One region of the Methylobacterium sp. CM6247 genome, then DNA from elsewhere that is predicted to be linked to it. Evidence: predicted binding sites of a transcription regulator. Region 1 holds the regulator's gene; each other region holds the start of a gene.
What was found. The regulator PhoB, encoded in region 1, activates phosphate uptake and scavenging genes when phosphate is short. The targets are predictions, from matches to a motif close to TGTCATNNANCTGTCAT.
Positions count from the first base shown of each region.

Region 1 (2,265 bases):
GTCATTGGCGACTGGTGGTCGCTCCTCATCATCCGCGATGCTTTCGACGGTGTTCGGCGCTTCAGTGAGTTCCAGAATGGTCTCGGCATCGCCAAAGGTATGCTGGCGACCCGCCTTCGCGACCTGACCGAACGGGGAATTCTGGAGACGGCGCCCGCCTCGGACGGGACCGCCTACCGGGAATACGTCCTGACCGAGAAGGGGCGCGGCCTGTTCCTCGTCATCGTCGCGCTTCGACAATGGGGGGAGGCTCATCTCTATGGGCCGACCGATCGCCGGTCTCGCTTGGTCGATCGTGAAGTCGGGGCTCCGGTCGCTCAACTCACCTTGCGATCCGCCGATGACCGTCGTCTCGGTTGGTATGACACGCGGGTGCTGAAGCCCGACGTCACCTGACAAGGTGACGTAGCGACATCGAAAGCGGATAAACCGCATAGTGGAGCGGTCCTTTCCGCCCATGATCAATGTCCGCTCTCAGCGGATGGCGGCGGCCGCAGGGTCCGTCGACGTTGGGCCGAAAGTAGACCCGGCAGCGGGCACCAAACGTCGGATCTCCTCCCCCAGGGCTGACGGATTCAGACATCTGCCCGATGGCAGCTCCCTCTATCCAGGAGGATTCGACAGGCGCGATCGTTCCCCCTCCCCTGGAAGGGAAGAAGGGCTCATGCTGCCAGCCAGATGGGTGAATGCCTGCCCCCTCCGGGGGCGAGCACATGCCGGAACGGACAGACGTCCGAGATCGAACGCGATATCTCGTGGCGGCCGGAATGGCATCGGTTCGCGAGGATCGCCCGCGGGCAAGGCGACCCGCCATCGTCACGATGGGGACGCTCGTTCCGGACGGAGCGGCGCGAAGCCGGCCGTGGCCTCACTCGTCCGTGGAGAACATCTCGTCGAAGGAATAGCCGGAGCCGCGCACGGTGCGGATCGGGTCGCTCTGGCGCGGACGGTTGATCGCCTTGCGCAGGCGGCCCACATGGACGTCCACCGTGCGCTCGTCGATATAGACGTCGTGGCCCCAGACCCCGTCGAGCAGCTGCTCGCGCGAGAACACGCGGCCGGGGCTCTGCATCAGGAATTCGAGGAGCTTGAACTCGGTGGGCCCGAGATGGATCTCGCGGCCCTGCCGGCGGATGCGGTGGCTGACCCGGTCGAGTTCGATATTGCCGGCCACCAGCAGGTCAGACACATGGGTCGGCTTGGCCCGGCGCAGGAGCGCACGCACCCGCGCGAGCAGCTCGGGCACCGAGAACGGCTTGACGATGTAATCGTCGGCGCCGGTGCCGAGGCCGCGGATGCGGTCGCCCTCCTCGCCCCGCGCCGTCAGCATGATCACCGGCAGCCGCTCGGTCTCCCGCCGGGCGCGGATGCGGCGGCACAGCTCGATGCCGGACAGGCCGGGCATCATCCAATCGAGCAGGACGAGATCGGGAACCTGCTCCTGAAGGCGCAGATCGGCCTCGTCGCCCCGCGCGGCGGAATCGACGACGAAGCCCTCCGCTTCCAAGTTGTAGCGGAGGAGGAGAGTGAGGGCCTCCTCGTCCTCGACGATCAGGATGCGCGTGTTCATGCGGATGTTTTCGGGGTGATGGCGACCGTCCCGGATGGACGCGACGGCCGCGCCGAGCGTGTGCTGGAGCGGCCGGCAGGGGCAGCGATCAGGCGCTGGCGGGCATCGACACGGTGGCGTAGTTCGACGCGTCGTTCTTCGGGCGGTCCCGCTCGGCGAGCTCGTTCGTGCCGGTGACGAGATAATGGATCGTCTCGGCGATGTTGGTGGTGTGATCGCCGATCCGCTCGATGTTCTTGGCGCAGAACAGGAGATGCGTGCAGAACGAGATGTTGCGCGGATCTTCCATCATGTAGGTCAGCAGCTCGCGGAAGAGCGAGTTGTAGAGGGCGTCGATGGAATCGTCGCGCTCCCAGACGTCGAGGGCGGCCTTCACGTCCTGGCTGCCATAGGCGTCGAGGACGTCCTTCAGCTGCTCCTGCACCAGATCGCCCATATGCTGGACGCCGATGACGATCTTCTGCGGCTGGATCTGATCGGCGATGGCGACCACACGCTTGGCGACGTTCTTGGACAAGTCGCCGATCCGCTCAAGATCGTTCGAGACGCGGATCGCCGATACCGTCTCGCGCAGGTCGATGGACAGCGGCTGGCGCTTGGCGATGAGAAGGATCGCCCGCTCCTCGACCTCGTGCTGGATCGCGTCCAGACGCTTGTCGGCGGCGATGACAGCCTGCGCCAGGGGCACGTCCCGG
Region 1 is NZ_JBTXKX010000003.1:2,043,414-2,045,678, reverse strand. It holds gene ACYQOP_RS10435 (winged helix-turn-helix transcriptional regulator) at 1-396, shown strand, start outside; gene phoB (phosphate regulon transcriptional regulator PhoB) at 869-1,570, opposite strand; gene phoU (phosphate signaling complex protein PhoU) at 1,659-2,265, opposite strand, start outside.

Region 2 (2,265 bases), 320 kb from region 1:
CTCCGGTGGTCGGATGAATCGGGGGTGTGTGGGCGCGTTCGCGTTCGGGATCAACCAGGCCGGCCGGCGAGATTGAGCCGGCGGATGACGACATAGACGGCCAGCGCCGCGAGCGCGCCGATGATCAGGGCGATCATGGAGCCGCTGTCGGATTCGGAAAAGAACAGGCCCTTGGTGTTCATGCCGAAGACGCCCGTGACCAGGGTGGGCGGCAGAAACAGGGCCGTGAGGATGGAGAGGGTGAAGAGCTGGCGGTTGGTCAGCGCGGTCGTGCGGGCGGCGATCTCATCCTGGAGAAGCCGGCTGCGCTCGGACAGGACATGCATGTCCCGGTGGAGCGAATCGAGGCGCTGGACCACGCGGGCCGCCATGGCGCCGACGGCTTCCGGCAATTGGTCGCCCTCCATGGCGGCCTCATCCTCGAGCCGGTGGAACACCGCGCGTAAGCCGGCGAGTTGACGGTGGGAGCGCACGGATTGGCGGCGGATCGGTCCCAACGGCCTGGCATCGTCGGCCTTGGCCTCGTCGAGCATGTCGTCCTCGATGGCATCGAGGGAGGAGGACAGGCGATCGGACGTGGCATTGAGCGATGCGATGGTGCTGCCGACGAAGCGCTCCAGCAGCTTTGCCGGGCCGGGAACGAGGGTGCCGGACAGGACCGCGTCGCGGGCGGCGACCGCGCAGGCCGTGGCATGGCGACGGCCACTGACCAGATAGCCTGGACCGAGAACGCAATGGAGGCGGCCGTTCGGCTCTTCGCTCGACGACCCGTCGAAAGCGCGTTCCCGGTCGGCGATGACGAAGCCGGCATGAGGGCCATCGACGACGACACGCTGATGCTCGTCGCGGGCGAAGGTTGCGGCGGCGAGACGGGGCGGGCCGAGGCGTCCCTCAAGGATCAGCGCCTCGGTCCGCGCATCGACGAGATCGACGTGAAGCCAAACGAAGCCGTGTTCCGGGTCACCGAGGGAAGGAAGCTCGTCCCCCAGCGCAACCTGGCGTCCCCGTCCATCCGTGTCGAAGGCGAGGGCGAAGATCAGCCCCGGGAGGGACGATTCCTCAATGAGAAGATGCTGCATAATGCGTTCGCGGCGAACATGGCCGGCAAAATACCGGCTCACTATCGCGCTGGATCGCAAGGCTGGGCGACACTGTGATGACGACGAGGCGCGTCTGCTGCCATCGTATTCTCCCGATGGATCAGACGACTCACAGGGACGGGGCGGAGCGACGACGTCGATGGTCGAGCGGTGATTGGCCATCATGACGTGCATTCGAGAGGGATCGCGCTGAGCGTCACCAGTCGCCTTCGCATCACGGCCGCGTGCGCGACATTCTTCGGCGGGCCGTGCTGGGCCAAGCGCTCGTGGAAGGGCATGCAGTGATGATGAACATCGCCTGTGCTTGCCTGCAGCATCTGCACTTCGCCGAGGTTCGTCGGACTGGGCGGAAAATAACGTCGCGTCGTCCGAGGTCTTCATCGTCGCTATTCGCCTCCAGCGTGCGGCAGGCCGTCGCTGGACATCTCTTCGGTTAGCTTCGTTCCGCCCCGTCCTGCATCCTCATTTCGTAAGACGATTCAGACTACCCTCAAGAAGTAAATTACCGACATATTACTAGATCAGGAGTCCAAATTCCGCCCCACTCAAGGATTCCTTAGCAACATTTCTCGGGATGATACTGTTGCCAAGACCAACATCATCGAACGTGACAAGAGTGTCCGCCCCCCGTTCAACATAGTAAGGTTGATATCCTCGAAGCTGCTCACAAGGGCTGACACGTCGAAATGATCGAAGCCCTTCGCAAAACCATAGACGTTATCCATCCCGAAATTCATTTTGAAAGTGAAGGTATCAGCTCCCCCACCAGCATACAGCTTGTCGTTACCGGTGCCGCCATCGATCACCGTGTCACCCTCGCCGGCCCTGATGATATCGTTCCCCTTTGTCCCCGACACCGTGGCGAAGGTATCCTTGGCGTTCTGCAGGTTGACCGTGGTGCCTGCGGTCACGCCCGACAGATCGAGGGTCAGTGCTCCGCGCACATAGATCGTCTCGATACTCTTGAAGCTTGCGTCGGTGAACGTGAAAGTATCGGGTCCAAGAAGCAGGAGCCTGTCCTGCCCATCTCCCCCGTCGACCAGCGTTGGTGCATTGGTAACTGCCAGCTTATCATTGCCGTCGCCGCCGATCAGTGTATCGGATGCTCCTACTCCCCGGAGGAAATCGTTACCGGCCAAGCCCGTCAGGATATTAATGCCGCTAT
Region 2 is NZ_JBTXKX010000003.1:1,722,202-1,724,466, reverse strand. It holds gene ACYQOP_RS08915 (CorA family divalent cation transporter) at 51-1,079, opposite strand; gene ACYQOP_RS08910 (M10 family metallopeptidase C-terminal domain-containing protein) at 1,646-2,265, opposite strand, start outside.
Region 2: the regulator PhoB is predicted to act here: its motif matches at 1,146-1,162, upstream of ACYQOP_RS08915 (CorA family divalent cation transporter).

Region 3 (2,265 bases), 970 kb from region 1:
CCGCGACCATGCCGTCTCGGCCGAGGAGGTAGAACTTCCGGCTCGCATCGTAAATGTGCCGCTGGTAGCGGTACATCCGATCCATCAGCCGCGCCGCCTCGCTCATGAAGAGGCCAGACGGTAGAGGTGGAACGCCCCATAGATCGACGACCGGTCCTGCTCGCCGAGGCGACGGCTCTCCTCCTCGGCATAGTCCCAGGCGCCGAGGATGGAATCCGGGACCCGGCCGGGCAGCCGACGCTCGTCCGCCGCCGTCCGGAATATCACGCGGGCGCCAGGCCGAGCCGCGCGGGTGATCTGGGTCCACAGGTCGGTGAGGTCGGCATCCGTCATCCAATCCTGCGCGTCGAGAAGGATGACGGCATCGACGCTGGCGGCCGGGCTCTCCCGCAGGAATTCGGTCATCGATTGCTGGCGGAAGCTGAGGCGGCCAGCGCGCTCGCGTAGAGCCGCGTGGTTCCCGGCCTGGAGATAGGGCGGCAGCGATGCGTCGGGCGCGGTGTCGTAGGCGCGGCCGAAGGCTTGCCAGGCGAAATAGTTGGATCGGATCGGGAAGCCGCAGGCGAGCCGCTCCAGGCGATGGCGCAAGACGGCCGCCATTCCACCGGGGCCGTCGCCCGCCAGAGCCACGTATTGCGCGGGCGGGATGCCGAGGCCGTAAAGCGAGGCCGGCTGGCGGATGAGCCAGCGGATGAAGGCCTTCTCGAAGAGCGGGGCCAGTTCCTTCTCGAAGATCGTCCGCTGTTCGGCGAGGTCCCGCGCCTTCAGAACGGCACTGAGATCGCAGCCGTAGCGGCGGGCCAGCCAATGGCCCGCGCCGATGAAACGCCCGAGCAGGCCGTAGCGGTAGAAGCCTCGCTCGAAGGCCGAGATGCGACGCCCGCCATCAAGGCACCGCGTCTCCCAATAGGCCCGGGACGTGGCGTCGAGATGCGGCCGGATGATCTCGTCATAGGCGGCCACGTTCTCGGGCCGGGCGGGGCGGCCGAAGAAGCCGAAGAACGCGGCATGGTCGGGCAGGTGCCGGAGGGCGGCGAGTTTCAGCCTCCCCAGGGCCACATGCGCGCCGTTGAGGTCGACGGCGCTGATCCGTGCCGGGTTGGCCGTGAGGTAGGAGAGCGCGTTGCAGCCCCCCGAGGCGATGGTGACGACGTGGTCCTCCGGCCGCAGCCGAAGCGCCGCCATGTCCACCACCGGGTCTTCCCAGATCTGTGGGTAGACCAACCCGCTGAAGGCCGCCGTGAACAGGCGTTCCGACACTCCCGCCTTCGAGAAGGCCCTGTTGCGATGGACGGCCTGAGTGAGACCCAGATTCGTCTCGCGGCGGATGGCCCGTGCTGCGCGCGTCATGAACGGTCTCACGTCGCTGGTTGGCGTGATCGATTCCAGGGCCGTTACGGCATGTGCATGACCGCCCGGTGACGGAGGATCGTCTCCGAACGGGTCCGATGAGAGATCATTCCTTTACCCGGGGCAGTCGCGCCCGGAACGTCGCTAGCTCAGCCCTCGAACTCGGGCCTCGGATCAGCGCGGTCGCAGCTCGATCGTCACCGGCACGTGGTCGGAGGGCTTTTCCAGGCCGCGCAGATGCTTCTGCACGGAAGCCGAGACCAGACGGTCGGCGGCCTGGGGCGAGAGCAGCAGGTGGTCGATGCGGATACCCTGGTTCCGCTGCCAGCAGCCGGCCTGGTAATCCCAGAACGTGTAGAGGCCCGGCCGAGGGTCGCAGGCGCGCAGGGCCTCGGTGAATCCGTCGGCGAGGAGGGCGCGGAAGGCGGAACGAGTCTCGGGCAGGAACAGCGCGTCGTTCACCCAGGCGCTCGCGTCCGCCGCATCCTCGGGCTCGGGGATCACGTTGTAATCGCCCGCCAGCACCAGGGCCTGCTCGTCGGCCAGGAGCGCGCGCGCATGCAGCCGCAGCCGCTCCATGAAGCCGAGCTTGTAGGTGTATTTCGGTCCCGGCGTCGGATTGCCGTTGGGCAGATAGATCGAGGCCACCCGGACGGGGGCCACATCCTCCCCCGAGATCAGCGCCTCGATGTAGCGGGATTGTTCGTCGGTCTCGTCGCCGGGCAGGCCACGGCGGATCTCGCTCATGGTGTGCGGCGCCCGCACCAGCAGCGCCACGCCGTTATACGCCTTCTGCCCCAGCGTCTCGACGGCGTAGCCCGCAGCCTCGATCTCGGCGCGGGGAAAGCCCTCGTCCTGGCATTTCAGCTCCTGCAGGCAGACCACGTCGGGCTTGGCCTCGTCGAGGAAGCCGAC
Region 3 is NZ_JBTXKX010000003.1:3,016,663-3,018,927, forward strand. It holds gene ACYQOP_RS15200 (class I SAM-dependent methyltransferase) at 1-106, opposite strand, end outside; gene ACYQOP_RS15205 (BtaA family protein) at 103-1,350, opposite strand; gene xth (exodeoxyribonuclease III) at 1,525-2,265, opposite strand, start outside.
Region 3: the regulator PhoB is predicted to act here: its motif matches at 1,408-1,424, upstream of ACYQOP_RS15205 (BtaA family protein).